DNA from 3 places in the Streptomyces sp. NPDC005262 genome. Region 2 is predicted to be linked to each of the others. Evidence: predicted binding sites of a transcription regulator. Region 2 holds the regulator's gene; each other region holds the start of a gene.
The links. The regulator HrcA, encoded in region 2, represses chaperone genes, less so after heat shock. The targets are predictions, from matches to a motif close to TTNGCACTCNGNNNNNCNGAGTGCNAA.
Positions count from the first base shown of each region.

Region 1: the regulator HrcA is predicted to act here: its motif matches at 3,030-3,056, upstream of groL (chaperonin GroEL).
Region 3: the regulator HrcA is predicted to act here: its motif matches at 4,350-4,376, upstream of groES (co-chaperone GroES).

Region 1 covers NZ_JBIAKK010000027.1:21,966-27,454, reverse strand. The annotation lists gene ACFYP5_RS37230 (glucosyl-3-phosphoglycerate synthase) at 1-274, opposite strand, end outside; SAM riboswitch class I at 427-553, shown strand; gene thrC (threonine synthase) at 571-1,872, shown strand; gene ACFYP5_RS37220 (MoaD/ThiS family protein) at 1,931-2,209, shown strand; gene ACFYP5_RS37215 (cold-shock protein) at 2,663-2,869, shown strand; gene groL (chaperonin GroEL) at 3,218-4,840, shown strand; gene ACFYP5_RS37205 (HAD family acid phosphatase) at 4,940-5,489, opposite strand, start outside.
Region 2 covers NZ_JBIAKK010000002.1:839,375-844,863, forward strand. The annotation lists gene ACFYP5_RS09020 (nitronate monooxygenase) at 1-1,003, opposite strand, end outside; gene dnaJ (molecular chaperone DnaJ) at 1,192-2,328, opposite strand; gene hrcA (heat-inducible transcriptional repressor HrcA) at 2,329-3,345, opposite strand; gene ACFYP5_RS09035 (MBL fold metallo-hydrolase) at 3,536-4,258, shown strand; gene ACFYP5_RS09040 (DUF3097 domain-containing protein) at 4,284-5,105, shown strand; gene hemW (radical SAM family heme chaperone HemW) at 5,317-5,489, opposite strand, start outside.
Region 3 covers NZ_JBIAKK010000001.1:841,075-846,563, forward strand. The annotation lists gene ACFYP5_RS03665 (MOSC domain-containing protein) at 1-337, shown strand, start outside; gene ACFYP5_RS03670 (SDR family NAD(P)-dependent oxidoreductase) at 372-1,145, shown strand; gene ACFYP5_RS03675 (ester cyclase) at 1,354-2,049, shown strand; gene groL (chaperonin GroEL) at 2,155-3,780, opposite strand; gene groES (co-chaperone GroES) at 3,880-4,188, opposite strand; gene ACFYP5_RS03690 (hypothetical protein) at 4,499-4,885, opposite strand; gene ACFYP5_RS03695 (methyltransferase domain-containing protein) at 5,053-5,489, shown strand, end outside.

The sequences.
Region 1 (5,489 bases), on a different contig from region 2:
GGGCGCCCGCCGTCCGGGCGACTTCGGAGGTGGCGTCCGTCGACCCGGAGTCGATCACCAGCAGCTCGTCGACCAGCTGGACCTTCTCCATCAGCTCGACCCGGATCGTCTCGACGATCGTGCCGACCGTCGCCTCCTCGTTGAGGGCGGGCAGCACGACGCTCACACTTCCGCGCCGCGGATCCCCGGCCCTGGCGGCGACGAGCCGGTCCAGCGGGCGGTCGGCGGCCGACCAGGAACGCCTGGCCAGCCAGCGTTCGACCTCTTCCAGCACGGTCGATACTCCCTGTATGTGATCCATCTCGCGGTTCGGACGGCCATCTCAACCGTCCGATGCTTCGGTTACAGTCTTGAACAACGCGGATGGCCCTCGCATGCCGGGGCCCTCCGCCGATAAATGCCTGGATCGATGATCCAGTGCCACAGCGCTCATCCAGAGGGACTGAGGGAACGGCCCGTTGAAGTCCCGGCAACCCTCCTGCCGACCGCGAGGTCAGGTGGGGAAGGTGCCAATTCCGTCTCGTGGCGAAATGCGTCGCGAGGAAGATGAGGAGAAAGGGCCTCGCCATCATGGCTACGCAGACCGTTGCAGTGAGCACCAACTCTTCCGCCGACGCTGTCGACCTCGGTCCCGCCGCGGCACTTTCCTGCCGCGAGTGCGGAGAGCGTTTCGAGCTCGGTCCCATTTTCGCCTGCGCGACCTGTTTCGGGCCGCTCGAAGTGGCGTACGACCTGCCGAGCGGCTCACCGGACGAGCTGAAGAAGCGCATCGAGGCCGGGCCGAACAACATCTGGCGTTACGCGCCGCTACTGCCGGTCCCCGCCGATGTCGCGGACAAGCCCAACATCAACCCCGGCTTCACCAAGCTGGTCAAGGCCGACAACCTCGCCCGCGAACTGGGTGTCACCGGCGGCCTGTACGTCAAGGACGACTCCGGCAACCCGACGCACTCCTTCAAGGACCGCGTCGTCGCGATCGCCGTCGAGGCCGCCCGCGCCTTCGGTTTCACCACTCTCTCCTGCTCCTCCACCGGCAACCTCGCCGGCGCCGTGGGGGCGGCCGCCGCCCGGGCCGGCCTGCGGTCCTGCGTGTTCATCCCGCACGACCTGGAGCAGGGCAAGGTCGTGATGGCCGCGGTGTACGGCGGTGAACTGGTCGGCATCGAGGGCAACTACGACGACGTCAACCGCTTCTGCTCGGAGCTCATCGGCGACCCGCTCGGCGAGGGCTGGGGCTTCGTCAACGTCAACCTGCGCCCGTACTACGGCGAGGGCTCCAAGACGCTCGCGTACGAGATCTGCGAGCAGCTCGGCTGGCGCCTGCCCGACCAGCTCGTCATCCCGATCGCGTCCGGCTCGCAGCTCACGAAGATCGACAAGGGTCTGCAGGAGCTGATCAAGCTCGGTCTCGTCGAGGACAAGCCGTACAAGATCTTCGGCGCCCAGGCCGAGGGCTGCTCCCCGGTCTCCACCGCCTTCAAGGCCGGCCACGACGTCGTACGCCCCCAGAAGCCGAACACGATCGCCAAGTCGCTGGCGATCGGCAACCCGGCCGACGGCCCCTACGTCCTGGACATCGCCCGCCGGACCGGCGGCGCCGTCGAGGACGTGGACGACGAGCAGGTCGTCGACGCGATCAAGCTGCTGGCGCGCACCGAGGGCATCTTCGCGGAGACGGCCGGCGGGGTGACGGTCGGCGTGACGAAGAAGCTGATCGAGGCCGGCCTGCTGGACCCGACGCTCACCACCGTCGTCCTCAACACCGGTGACGGTCTGAAGACGCTGGACGCGGTCGCCCCGACCACCGGTCCGACGGCGACCATCCGGCCCAGCCTCGACGCGTTCCGCGCCGCAGGCCTGGCCCGCAGCTGACCCGACCACCCGGACGTCCACCCGTGACGTCCACCCGAGACGCAAGGAAGGCACCCACATGAGCGTCAAGGTCCGTATCCCCACCATCCTGCGCACCTACACGGGCGGTCAGGCCGAGGTCCCGGCCGAGGGCGCGACCCTCTCCCAGGTGATCGAGTCGCTGGAGCAGAACCACCCGGGCATCGCCGCGCGCGTCCTGGACGACCAGGGCAAGCTGCGCCGGTTCGTGAACGTGTACGTCAACGACGACGACGTGCGCTTCGAGGGCGGCCTGGAGGCGGCCACCCCGGACGGCGCCGGCATCTCGATCATCCCGGCCGTCGCGGGCGGCTGCTGACCCTCCGTCGCCCCGGCACGGACTCTCCGTAGCCCCGCCGCCGACTTCACAGCGTCACCGGAATTGCCCCCTCTGCGAGGTAAGCGGAGGGGGCAATTCTGCATGGTTAAGCGCGGTACAGTTGGGAAGTCCCCTCCGCTGCCCGTGCCGACCGCATATGAGAATGCGCCCGCCCGCGACAAGATGCAGCCAAAGTATTCCAACTCCTTGCGTCATAAGTGGCCTTTGCCCGGCCCGAGTTGCCCTGGAATCGCATAAATTCCGCATATTCGGGTGTTCGGTGCTGCCCAGAATTCTCGTCCGATTGACCTGTTGCAGAGGGCAGTTGGGCAGATACATTCGGCCGCGGTCGACGCGTTCCGGCGCACGCACCCTCTCCTGTCGGGGGGTGAGTTCTGACCCGGGCCCGCGAAGTGCGGTCCTGTGCAAGGGCCAGTAATAGGGGAGTTAGGCATGGCTCAGGGCACCGTCAAGTGGTTCAACGCGGAGAAGGGGTACGGCTTCATCGCGGTCGACGGTGGTGCGGATGTTTTCGTCCACTACAGCGCGATCCAGATGGACGGGTACCGCACCCTCGAAGAGGGTCAGCGAGTTGAATTCGAGATCTCGCAGGGCCAGAAGGGGCCGCAGGCGGACATGGTCAAGCTCGCCGTCGGCTGAGCTCGGCGCGGTCGGCCAACGACACCACTCACGCATGAAGGGTCCGTACCCCCAGGGGACGGGCCCTTCACGCGTCGTGCCGCCGTCACCCGCGTGGCATCCCCACGACATCCCACGCGCCGTCGCCCGGTTCGCGCCTTGTCCGCAACCGCCGGGGGCGCTTGCACTCGTGGGGGTCGAGTGCTAATCATTGGCGTTAGCACTCTCCAGGTGAGAGTGACAGAACTTGGACCGGGCCGGTGAGGCCCGCAGGCTGGTGGGGCAAGGAACCACCCGGCAGGCAGGCCGTCCGTCGCGGGCGCCACTCGGTCCGGAGAAATCCACCCCTGTCCGGGAGGACCACTTCACATGGCCAAGATCATCGCGTTCGACGAGGAGGCACGGCGCGGTCTCGAGCGCGGGATGAACCAGCTCGCCGACGCCGTCAAGGTCACCCTTGGCCCCAAGGGCCGCAACGTCGTCCTCGAGAAGAAGTGGGGCGCGCCCACGATCACCAACGATGGTGTTTCCATCGCCAAGGAGATCGAGCTCGAGGACCCGTACGAGAAGATCGGCGCCGAGCTGGTCAAGGAAGTCGCCAAGAAGACGGACGACGTCGCCGGCGACGGTACGACCACCGCCACCGTTCTCGCCCAGGCGCTCGTCCGTGAGGGCCTTCGCAACGTAGCCGCGGGTGCAAACCCGATGGCCCTCAAGCGGGGCATCGAGAAGGCCGTCGAGGCCGTCTCCGCCGCTCTGCTGGAGCAGGCCAAGGACGTGGAGACCAAGGAGCAGATCGCTTCGACGGCCTCCATCTCCGCCGCCGACACCCAGATCGGCGAGCTCATCGCCGAGGCGATGGACAAGGTCGGCAAGGAAGGCGTCATCACCGTCGAGGAGTCCCAGACCTTCGGTCTGGAGCTGGAGCTCACCGAGGGTATGCGCTTCGACAAGGGCTACATCTCGGCGTACTTCGCCACCGACATGGAGCGCATGGAGGCGTCCCTGGACGACCCGTACATCCTGATCGTCAACTCCAAGGTCAGCAACGTGAAGGACCTCCTTCCGCTGCTGGAGAAGGTCATGCAGTCCGGCAAGCCACTGCTGATCATCGCCGAGGACGTCGAGGGCGAGGCCCTGTCGACCCTGGTCGTCAACAAGATCCGTGGCACCTTCAAGTCCGTCGCCGTCAAGGCCCCGGGCTTCGGTGACCGCCGCAAGGCCATGCTCGGCGACATCGCCATCCTCACCGGTGGCACGGTCATCTCCGAGGAGGTCGGTCTCAAGCTCGAGAACGCCGGCCTGGACCTGCTGGGCCGCGCCCGCAAGGTCGTCATCACCAAGGACGAGACCACGATCGTCGACGGTGCCGGTGACAGCGACCAGGTTCAGGGTCGCGTCAACCAGATCCGTGCCGAGATCGAGAACTCCGACTCGGACTACGACCGCGAGAAGCTCCAGGAGCGTCTGGCGAAGCTGGCCGGCGGCGTGGCCGTCATCAAGGCCGGTGCCGCCACCGAGGTCGAGCTCAAGGAGCGCAAGCACCGCATCGAGGACGCCGTTCGCAACGCGAAGGCGGCCGTCGAGGAGGGCATCGTCGCCGGTGGTGGCGTGGCGCTGCTGCAGGCCTCCGCCGTCTTCGAGAAGCTGGAGCTCTCGGGTGACGAGGCGACCGGCGCCAACGCCGTCAAGCTGGCGCTGGAGGCCCCGCTCAAGCAGATCGCCGTCAACGGTGGTCTCGAGGGTGGCGTCGTCGTCGAGAAGGTGCGCAACCTGCCGATCGGTCACGGTCTGAACGCCGCGACCGGCGAGTACGTCGACATGATCGCCGAGGGCATTCTCGACCCGGCGAAGGTCACGCGCTCCGCTCTGCAGAACGCCGCGTCGATCGCCGCGCTGTTCCTGACCACCGAGGCCGTCATCGCCGACAAGCCGGAGAAGGCCTCTGCGGCCGCTCCGGGCGGCATGCCGGGCGGTGACATGGACTTCTGATCCTGACGGATCAGTAGTTGGGTCGCACATCGGCCCCCGGGACCTGTACTGGTCCCGGGGGCCGATGCCATGTCCGCGGCGGTGACGGCCGGTCAGCGGTCAGGAGAGCTTTCCGTCGTAGTCCGGGAGCTTGAACGTCCGCTCGGCGTGGCCGCCGACCAGGTCGCTTTCGTTGTTGCCGATGTTGGCGATGATCGTGTAGCCCCGGGCCTCGATCTCGGCACGCTTGGCGGTCTTGTACGTGCTGACTTCGTCGAAGAGGTCCGGCAGGTCGCGGACGTAGAGGCCGGTCACCGGGTAGCCGACGGCGGTGAGGTTGTGCTGCGTCAGCGAGGCGATGATGCCCGGACGGGCGGTGACGAAGAAGATGGCGACGCCTTGGGAGTCGGCGTACCGGACCAGATCGCGGACCTGGGTGATCGCGGGGGTCGGGAACGTCCAGAAGTAGTGGAAGTCCGTCTCCAGCGACGAGTTGTCGATGTCGAGGACGATCGCGGGTTTCTGGCCCGCTGGGGTCTGGGCGATGCGCTGTTGGACGTACGGGCGGGCCACGTCGATGACCGCGGCGACATCACGCTGCCAGGTGCCGTAGTCGATGCCCAGGATGGCGGCGTTGCCGCCGGGGGCCCAGGAGGTCGCCCCGGCGGTG
Region 2 (5,489 bases):
GGCCGGCCGGCAGCTCGCGTGCCATCCGGTGGCCCTGGCCCGCCCACAGGGCCATGCCCTGGGCGTCCCCGGCCTTGGCTGCGGCCTTCCGCAGCCCGCTGGTGACATGGTGCACCTGCGGGTAGGCGGCGGGTGCGTACGGCCCGTGCTCGCGCATGAAGCGGTTGACGAGACCGCGGGCCGGGCGCCCGGAGAACGCCCGGGTCAGCTCCGTCCGTGCGAACAACGGGTTGGTCAGCGCCTGCTTGTGCAGCAGATGGGCACCGGACTCGGGGCAGGCCAGGAAGGCCGTGCCGAGCTGCGCCGCCTCCGCGCCCGCCGCGACCACCGCCGCGATCTGGGCGCCACGCATGATGCCGCCCGCCGCGATGACCGGCACCTGGACGGTCTCCCGGACCTCGGCCACCAGGGAGAGCAGCCCGATGCCGGTGCCGTCGGTCTGCGGGTCGTCGCGGTAGGTGGACCGGTGGCCGCCCGCCTCGATGCCCTGGACGCAGACCGCGTCGGCGCCCGCCCACTGGGCGGTCTGCGCCTCCTCCGGCGTGGTGACCGTCACGACGGTGTACGTACCGACTCCGGCGAGCGCGTCGAACGTGTCGCGGGTGGGGCAGCCGAACGTGAAGGAGACCGCCGGAACCGGGTCCTCCACGAGGATGGCGAGCTTGGCCTCGTATCCGTCGTCGCCGCGCGAGTCCGGCTCGCCGAGCGGAGTCTCGTACCAGGCGGCCTCACCGGCCAGTTGCTGCCGGTACACCTCGACGGCGCTCGGGTCCGCGAGGTTCGGCTGCGGCATGAAGAGGTTGACGCCGAACGGCTGACCGGTCAGCCGGCGCAGCTGTTTGATCTCGTTGTACATGCCGTCCGCCGTCTTGTACCCGGCGGCGAGGAAACCGAGCCCGCCCGCTTCCGCGACGGCCGCGACCAGCTGTGGACAGGACACACCGCCCGCCATCGGGGCCTGCACGATCGGATACCGGCAGAGATCGGTCAACGCGGATGACATGACCGCATCGTGCCACGTCGCCTGCACCCTGCCGAATCAGCCATGAGGCGGCCGGAAAAATATCCGAGGCGGAAGCCGGAGGGGGATCCGAAAGGTGACCGGATGGGCCACCGCCATATGCGTACCGCCCGCCGGTCCAGGACCGGCGGGCGGTACGTTGCAGAATGCGGTGACGCGACGGACGGCGCTCAGCGGCCGTTGAACGCGTCCTTGAGCCGGGAGAACAACCCCTGCTGCCCCGGCTGGAACTGACCGGTGGGCCGCTCCTCGCCGCGCAGCTTCGCCAGCTCACGCAGCAGTCGCTCCTGCTCCGGGTCCAGCTTCGACGGGGTCATCACCTCGACGTGCACGATCAGATCGCCGCGCCCGCCACCACGCAGGTGGGTGATGCCGCGCCCGTGCAGCGGGACCGACTGACCGGACTGGGTGCCCGGACGGATGTCGACCTCCTCCAGGCCGTCGAGCGTCTCCAACGGCACCTTGGTGCCGAGCGCGCCCGCCGTCATGGGGATCGTGACGGTGCAGTGCAGATCGTCGCCGCGGCGCTGGAACACCGCGTGCGGCAGCTCGTGGATCTCGACATACAGGTCGCCGGCCGGACCGCCGCCGGGGCCGACCTCGCCCTCGCCCGCGAGCTGGATGCGGGTGCCGTTGTCGACACCGGCGGGAATCTTCACGGTGAGCGTGCGCCGCGAACGGATGCGGCCGTCACCGGCGCACTCCGGGCACGGTGTCGGCACGACCGTACCGAAGCCCTGGCACTGGGGGCAGGGCCGCGAGGTCATGACCTGGCCGAGGAACGACCGGGTGACCTGGGAGACCTCACCGCGACCGCGGCACATGTCACAGGTCTGGGCGGAGGTGCCGGGTGCGGCGCCCTCCCCGCTGCAGGTCGTACAGACGACGGCCGTGTCGACCTGGATGTCCTTGGTGGTGCCGAACGCGGCCTCAGCGAGATCGATCTCCAGCCGGATCATCGCGTCCTGGCCGCGCCGGGTGCGCGAACGGGGTCCGCGCTGCGACGCCGTACCGAAGAACGCGTCCATGATGTCGGAGAAGTTGCCGAAGCCACCCTGTCCGAATCCGCCCGCGCCACCGCCGCCGGAGGCGGACAGCGGGTCGCCGCCGAGGTCGTAGACCTGCTTCTTCTGCGGGTCCGACAACACCTCGTAGGCGGCGTTGATCTCCTTGAACCGCTCCTGGGTCTTCGGATCGGGGTTGACATCCGGATGCAGCTCGCGTGCGAGCCGCCGGAAGGCCTTCTTGATCTCGTCCTGAGATGCGTCGCGGCGCACGCCGAGTACGGCGTAGTAGTCCGTGGCCACTTACGACTCCGCCAGGATCTGTCCGACGTAACGTGCCACTGCGCGTACCGCTCCCATCGTTCCGGGGTAGTCCATGCGGGTCGGTCCGACCACGCCGAGTTTGGCGACTGCCTCGTCGCCCGAACCGTAGCCGACCGCGACGACGGACGTGGAGTTGAGCCCCTCGTGGGCGTTCTCGTGCCCGATACGTACGGTCATGCCCGAGTCCTTGGCCTCGCCGAGCAGCTTCAGCAGCACGACCTGCTCCTCCAACGCCTCCAGCACCGGCCGGATCATCAGGGGGAAGTCGTGCCCGAAGCGGGTGAGGTTGGAGGTGCCGCCGATCATCAGCCGCTCCTCCGTCTCCTCGACGAGGGTTTCGAGCAGGATCGAGAGCACGGTGGACACGGTTCCCCGGTCCTCGCTCTCGAAGGATTCCGGCAGATCCTGCACCAGCTGCGGGACATCCGAGAAACGGCGTCCGACGACCCGGCTGTTGAGCCGGGCCCGCAGGTCGGCGAGAGAAGTCTCACCGAACGGCGCGGGGCAGTCGATCATGCGCTGCTCGACCCGGCCGGTGTCCGTGATCAGCACGAGCATCAGCCGGGCGGGCGCCAGCGACAGCAGCTCCACATGCCGCACCGTCGACCGGGTCAGCGAGGGGTACTGCACGACGGCGACCTGCCGGGTCAGCTGCGCGAGCAGCCGTACGGTGCGGCCCACGACGTCGTCGAGGTCGACCGCGCCGTCGAGGAAGTTCTGAATGGCCCTGCGCTCCGGCGACGACAGGGGCTTGACCCCCGCGAGCTTGTCGACGAAGAGCCGGTAGCCCTTGTCCGTCGGGATACGCCCCGCGCTGGTGTGGGGCTGGGCGATGAAGCCCTCGTCCTCCAGCACTGCCATGTCGTTGCGGACCGTGGCCGGGGAGACCCCCAGCTTGTGCCGCTCGGTGAGCGCCTTGGAACCGACGGGCTCCTCGGTGCCGACATAGTCCTGGACGATGGCGCGCAGCACTTCGAGTCTGCGTTCGCTGAGCATGGCGCACACCTCCAGCTGTGTCACTCGGTGGATCCCGGTCGTTTTCGTCGTTCCTCGAAGGCCCTGGCACTCGATGCGTACGAGTGCCAGTAATCCCCCGCCAGTGTACGGCGGCCGGGTAGGGGCCTAGCAAGGGCGACCGGCCACGCTACCCCGAGACTGCGCAGGTCGTTGCCGATAGCGTCGCCGCATGGACGCCTCTTGGGAAGAGTTCGGCTGGGAGCGACTCGGCAACGGTGTGGGCCGACGGCGGCTTCCCGGGTGGGACGCGACGGTCGCACTGGTGGTCGGAGCGGACGGGGTGCTGCTCTTCGACACCGGATCGACGCTGCGCGAAGGCACGGAGGTCCGGGCCCAGGTGGAGGCTCTGATCGGCCGGAGGGTGACGCATATCGCACTCAGCCACCCCCACTTCGACCATGTGCTCGGCACCGCGGCCTTCGCCGGGGCCGAGGTGTACGGGGCGGTCGGAGTGACGGATCTCCTGGCCCGCGGAGCGGACGAGCTGCGTGCCGACGCCGTGCGCCACGGGGTGCCCGAGGAGGATGCGGCACAGTCGGCCGATGTGCTGGTGGCACCGCACCATCAGGTGCACGACGAGTGGACCCTCGACCTGGGCGGCGGCCGCCAGGTGCTGCTGGCGAACGTGGGCCCCGGCCACACCGGCCACGATCTCGCGGTCCTGGTGCCCGGCTCCCCCGCCGTCGTGCTCTGCGGCGACCTGGTCGAGGAGTCCGGCGAACCGCAGGCGGGCCCGGACGCGATCCCGTCGCGCTGGCCGGCCGCACTGGACCGGCTGCTGGCGCTGGGCGGCGAGGACGCGGTTTACGTCCCGGGGCACGGTGCGCTCGTGGACGCCTCGTTCGTACGTGCGCAACGTGACCAACTGTCCACCGCATTCGGCGTGTCGTGACCCGTTCCCGTCCTATCGTCGTCCGATGCGCAGCTACCACCCGGATCTGACCCCACCGTGGAAGAAGTCCGCCCCCGTCCCCGAGGTCCCCGCCGAGCCCGATCTGGTCGTGGAGGAGGTCTCCAGCGGCTTCTGCGGCGCCGTGATCCGCTGCGAGAAGACGGCTCAGGGCCCGACAGTGACCCTGGAGGACCGTTTCGGCAAGCACCGGGTGTTCCCGATGGAGCCTCGCGGCTTCCTGCTGGAGGGCCGGGTCGTCACCCTCGTACGCCCGTCGGCGCCCGGTCCCGTACGCCCCGCCCGCACGGCCTCCGGCTCGCTCGCGGTCCCCGGGGCGCGGGCACGCGTGGCACGGGCGGGCCGGATCTATGTCGAGGGCCGGCACGACGCGGAGCTGGTCGAACGGGTCTGGGGTGACGACCTGCGCATCGAGGGCGTGGTCGTCGAGTACCTGGAGGGCATCGACGACCTCCCGGCCATCGTCCGCGACTTCTCCCCCGGCCCGGACGCGCGACTGGGCGTCCTGGTCGACCACCTGGTCCCCGGCTCCAAGGAGTCGAGGATCGCGAGCGGGGTCACGGACGCGAACGTGCTGGTGGTGGGCCACCCCTACATCGACGTCTGGGAGGCGGTGAAGCCGTCGTCGGTCGGCATCGCGAGCTGGCCGGTGGTCCCGCGCGGCCAGGACTGGAAGACGGGCGTGTGCCGGTCGCTGGGCTGGCCTGAGAACACGGGTGCGGCGTGGCAGCGCATCCTCTCCAGGGTCCGCTCGTACCGGGACCTGGAGCCGGCGCTGCTGGGCCGGGTGGAGGAGCTGATCGACTTCGTGACGGCGCCGACGGGATAGACGGGCCGGTGTGCCTGCCGTGACCGGGCGCCTTCAGTCCGTCCGGGGTTCGCGGGCGGGGGTCCGGAGGTGGCGCGCCCGGTTTCGGTCGGGGTCTCCCCTGCTCGAGCGAAGCCGAGAACTCGGGGAGGACCGACGACAACGCGGCAGATGTGCGTTCCGTACCCCGCGCGCCCAGCAGGATCCGAACGAGCGGCCCTGGCCGTCCCGATCAGTCGACCAGGTCCCTGACCACCGCGTCCGCGAGCAGCCGACCTCGCAGGGTCAGCACCGCCCGCCCCTCCGCATAGGGCGCCTCCTCCAGCAACCCGTCCGCCACCGCCCGTCCCGCCGCAGCCAGTCCGGCGGGCGCCAGCAGCGACAGCGGACAGCCGTCGACCAGCC
Region 3 (5,489 bases), on a different contig from region 2:
GATAGGCCCCGACCTGGTGCTGGAGGTGACGTCCGGCCGCATTCCGTGCCGTACGTTCGCCGGTCACCTCGACGAGAGCCGCTGGGTCAAGCGGTTCACGCAGGCGGCCGCTCCGGGTGCTTACCTGCGCGTGATCGAGCCGGGCGAGATCCGGGCCGGGGACCCGGTCGAGATCGTGCACCGGCCGGACCACGACGTCACCGTGCAGCTGGAGTTCCTGGCCGCGACGACGCGCCGGGAGCTGCTGCCGGAGCTGCTCCCGGCCCGGGACGCGCTCCATCCCCGGTCGCTGCGCTCCGCTCTGAAGTACGTGGAGTCGGCGGCCACGGGCGAGTGATCCCCGCGGTGGGCGTGGCACTAACGTGCCGCGTATGACGACTGCACTGATTACGGGCGCCACCGCGGGGATCGGGGCCGCCTTCGCACGGCGGCTCGCGGCCGATGGACACAACCTGGTGCTGGTGGCGCGCAACACCGAGCGGCTCCGGGAGCAGGCCACCGAACTGCACGACCTGCATGGCATCGAGGCCGAGGTGCTGACCGCCGACCTGTCCGAGGACGACGGGATCGCCTCTGTCGAGGCGCGACTGACGGATCGTCGGCAATCCGTCGATCTACTGGTCAACAACGCCGGGTTCGGCAACAAGGGCCGTTATCTGGAGGTGTCGATGGCCGATGAGCTGAAGATGCTGAAGGTGCACTGCGAGGCGGTGCTGCGGCTGACCTCGGCGGCCGCGGCCGGAATGAAGGAGCGCGGGCGGGGCGGGGTCGTCAATGTGGCCTCGGTGGCGGCGTTCGTACCGCGCGGGACGTACGGCGCGTCCAAGGCGTGGGTCGTGCAGTTCACCCAGGGCGCGGCAAAGGATCTCGCCGGGTCGGGGGTGCGGCTGATGGCGCTCTGCCCCGGCTTCGTACGGACCGAGTTCCATGAGCGGGCCGGAATGGGGACCGGCAACATCCCGGGCTGGATGTGGCTCGACGCGGACAAGTTGGTGGCGACGGCGCTGGCGGATCTGGCGCGCGGCAAGTCGGTCTCGATCCCGGACGCGCGGTACAAGACGTTGATGGGGCTGGTGAAGGTGGCGCCGCGCGGCCTGCTCGGCGGGGTCACCTCCAAGACGGGCCGCAAGTACGGACCGCAGTGAGCGGGTTCTTATCGGATGCGGCGGCCCGCACAGGCGCCGAGGTCTGGCGCGGGGGGCTTCGTCCTGTTGCCGAACCGGTCCTCGCCGCCGTCGTTCTCGATGACGGCACGGGCGGCGAGGGCGGGACCGCTCCACCCGAACCGTCACGAACCCCGTGTCCCAATAAAATGGAACCATCCCATCCAGGCTCGTGAGACCGGGAGACGCCATGAGATTCGTACAAGTAATCGACTGCAAGACGGAGCGGTTCGATGACATGGACCGTCTCATGGACGAGTGGGTCGAACAGACCAAGGGCTCCCGGACCGCCACTCACAGCCTGATCGGCAAGGACCGCTCCGACGGGTCCCACTACGTGGAGATCGTCGAATTCCCGTCGTACGAAGACGCGGTGGCGAACTCCAAGCTGCCGGAGACCGACCGGATCTTCCAGGAAATGGTGGCGCTCTGCGACGGGACGCCCACCTTCACCGATCTCGACGTGATCCGCGACGAACAGTTGAACCAGACACTGTCCCGCCGGTTCTTCCACGAGATCGCCGTCGGCGGCAACCTGGACGCCATCGACGAGGTGTTCGCGGTCGACTACGCCGACCACGACATCGCCAAGGAAGAGGACACCGTGATCGGATCCGGCAACCTCCGGAACGATCTCATCGGATGGCGGGCCGCCTTCGACTTCTCCTTCGACCTGGACCGGCAGATCTGCGAGGGCGACGACGTCGTGACGCTGTGGACCTGGACCGGCACCCACAAGGGCGACTTCATGGGCATCCCACCGACGGGCAGGCAGTGCATCATGACCGGCACCACGATCTTCCGGTTCAGGGACGGCAGGATCCAGGAGGGCTGGTGGCACGAAGACGTCATGGGCCTGATGCGCCAGCTCGGCGCGCTCGACTGAACCGCGCTCGACCGGGCACCGAGGAAGACCGAAGGCCCCCTGTTCCCGCCGCTGAGCGGCGGGAACAGGGGGCCTTCTACGGCTGTACGCCGGTTCGGCCACGCGTCAGTGCGAGTGACCGTGACCGCCGTGACCGGCCTCGGCCTCTTCCTCGGCCGGCTTCTCGACGACCAGGGTCTCGGTCGTGAGCAGCAGCGACGCGATGGACGCGGCGTTCTCCAGCGCGGAGCGGGTGACCTTGACCGGGTCGATGACGCCGGCCTTCACCAGGTCGCCGTACTCGCCGGTCGCGGCGTTGAAGCCCTGGCCCTTGTCGAGCTCGGCGACCTTCGAGGTGATGACGTAACCCTCGAGGCCCGCGTTCTCGGCGATCCAGCGCAGCGGCTCGACGGCGGCGCGGCGCACGACCGCGACACCGGTGGCCTCGTCGCCGGTCTTGTCGAGGTTGCCCTCGAGGACCTTGACGGCGTGGACCAGAGCGGAGCCACCACCGGAGACGATGCCCTCCTCGACCGCGGCGCGGGTCGCGGAGATGGCGTCCTCCAGACGGTGCTTCTTCTCCTTGAGCTCCACCTCGGTGGCGGCGCCGACGCGGATCACGCACACGCCGCCGGCCAGCTTCGCAAGGCGCTCCTGGAGCTTCTCGCGGTCCCAGTCGGAGTCCGTGGAGTCGATCTCGGCCTTGATCTGGTTGATACGGCCCTTGACGTCGCCGGGCTCGCCGCCGCCGTCCACGATGGTCGTGTCGTCCTTGGAGACGGTCACGCGGCGCGCCGTGCCCAGCACGTCCAGACCGGCCTGGTCGAGCTTGAGGCCGACCTCCTCGGCGATGACGGTCGCACCGGTGAGGGTGGCGATGTCACCGAGCATGGCCTTGCGGCGGTCACCGAAGCCCGGGGCCTTCACCGCGACGGCGTTGAAGGTGCCACGGATCTTGTTGACGACCAGGGTCGACAGGGCCTCGCCCTCGACGTCCTCGGCGATGATCAGCAGCGGCTTGGAGCCACCGGCCTGGATGACCTTCTCCAGCAGCGGGAGCAGCTCCTGGATCGAGCCGATCTTGCCCTGGTGGATCAGGATGTACGGGTCGTCGAGGACGGCCTCCATACGCTCCTGGTCGGTCACCATGTACGGGGACAGGTAACCCTTGTCGAAGGCCATGCCCTCGGTGAACTCGAGGTCCAGACCGAAGGTGTTGGACTCCTCGACGGTGATGACACCGTCCTTGCCGACCTTGTCCATCGCGTCCGCGATGAGCTCGCCGACCTGCGAGTCCTGCGCGGAGAGCGCGGCCACGGCGGCGATGTCGGACTTGTCGTCGATCGGCCGGGCGGTCGCGAGGAGCTCCTCGGACACGGCCTTGACCGCGGCGTCGATGCCCTTCTTCAGGGCGGCCGGGGAAGCACCTGCGGCAACGTTGCGCAGGCCCTCGCGGACGAGCGCCTGGGCGAGCACGGTGGCGGTGGTGGTGCCGTCACCCGCTACGTCGTTGGTCTTGGTCGCCACCTCCTTCACCAGCTGGGCACCGAGGTTCTCGTACGGGTCGTCGAGCTCGACCTCGCGCGCGATGGTGACACCGTCGTTGGTGATGGTGGGAGCGCCGAACTTCTTGTCGATGACGACGTTGCGGCCCTTGGGGCCGATCGTCACCTTCACCGTGTCGGCAAGCTTGTTGACGCCACGCTCAAGGGCGCGACGGGCGTCCTCGTCGAACTTCAGAATCTTCGCCATGGGAGCTGAGCTGTCCTCTCGAACGAACTGCGCCCCCGACCGCCGGCTAGTTATTTCGCAGGGGGCCAGGGGCGCAGAACATAAGCAAACGTGGGTGAATTACTTCTCGACGATCGCGAGCACGTCGCGGGCCGAGAGGACGAGGTACTCCTCGCCGTTGTACTTCACCTCGGTGCCGCCGTACTTGCTGTAGAGCACGATGTCACCGGTGTTGACGTCGAGCGGAAGACGCTCGCCGTTCTCGAAGCGACCCGGGCCCACGGCCAGGACGACGCCCTCCTGGGGCTTCTCCTTGGCGGTGTCCGGGATGACCAGGCCAGAGGCCGTGGTCTGCTCGGCGTCGAGCGGCTGGACCACAATGCGGTCCTCAAGCGGCTTGATGGCAACCTTGGAGCTGGTGGTCGTCACGATCCGGCCTCCCCCTTCGGAGATCTCGGGGTTAACTGCGGGGTTAACTGTCTGGGGTGGCGACCAGGTGGATCCGTCGTCGCGGGTGCCGGACCTGCCAGTCGCGCAGTACTGCTGGCACTCTCCACTGGGGAGTGCCAGAGCCGAGACTATGACCGCGATTAGCACTCGGTCAAGCGGAGTGCCAATTACGTGCGGTCGTGGCGCGGCAGCCCAGGCCAAGGCCCCGCGGTGCGGGGGCCGGAGCATGCACCCTCGGCGAGGCCCGCGGGGTGACGTTCAATGGCGCGCGAAGCCCGCGGGCACGCGGCTACCGCCGCTCGCACCCGTCGCCGGAGTCCATGACGTCGGGGTCCACGGCGTCGTACGATTCCGGCCGGTCCGACCACCGGTGCCGCTGCCTCGGCGGCGGCGACGGCCGGGAGTCCACGGACTCCTGCGGCTGGTCCCGCCGCCCGCAGGCGGTGCCGGCCCACGACCCGGGTGCCCCGTGATCACCCCGCGCACCCGCCTTCGGCACCGACTCCGACATCCCCCCGGGCCCCGCCGCCGGTGCGCGGTGCGGGCCCTGCACCTTCTGCGCGGCCTTCCGGCCCAGTCGTTCGATCGGGTCGACCGACTGCGCACACCCGGCGGTGGCGGTCAGCAGAGCACCGGCCGCCAGCAGTCCGGCGAGCAGCCGCCGCGCCCGGCTCATACATGGCCCCCCGGCCGTGTCACGGCGTACCCCTGGTCCGAAATGGTCTTCATGACCGCGGGGCGAACCTCGCATCCCGGCCTCCACCGCAGGTCATCCCGCATGCGACGGATCGAGCCCGGCCTCCGGCCCGTCATGGCAAATTCTTCCTTTTGTCGTAAGACCACATGATCTCGGATACTGGCAGCAGCCAATCGATCACTCGGCCCGACACCGCCGCCGGACCCCGGGCGGTCCCCCGGCTGGCTCACAATGGGCCGGTGAACGCCTTCGCCCCGACCGGCCCGACAGACCCGCGCGACCCGAGCGACCCGAGCACCCCGTCCGGTGCCGCCGACCCGCTCACCGACCCGCTCGCCGCCTTCACCGCACTGCGCGCCCCGGAGGGCACGGCGCTCCTGACCGAGCTGCGGTCCTACGACCCCGCCCAGGAGCTCGCCACCGCGACCCGGCTGCGCCGCAGCCACCCGGCCGCGCTGGTTTCGGCGGCGCTGGGGCAGGCACGGCTGCGGCAGCGGGCGGTGGCGAAGTTCGGTGCCGAGGACGCGTACCGGATGTTCTTCACGCCGAACGGTGTCGAGCAGGCGACCCGTACGTCGGTCGC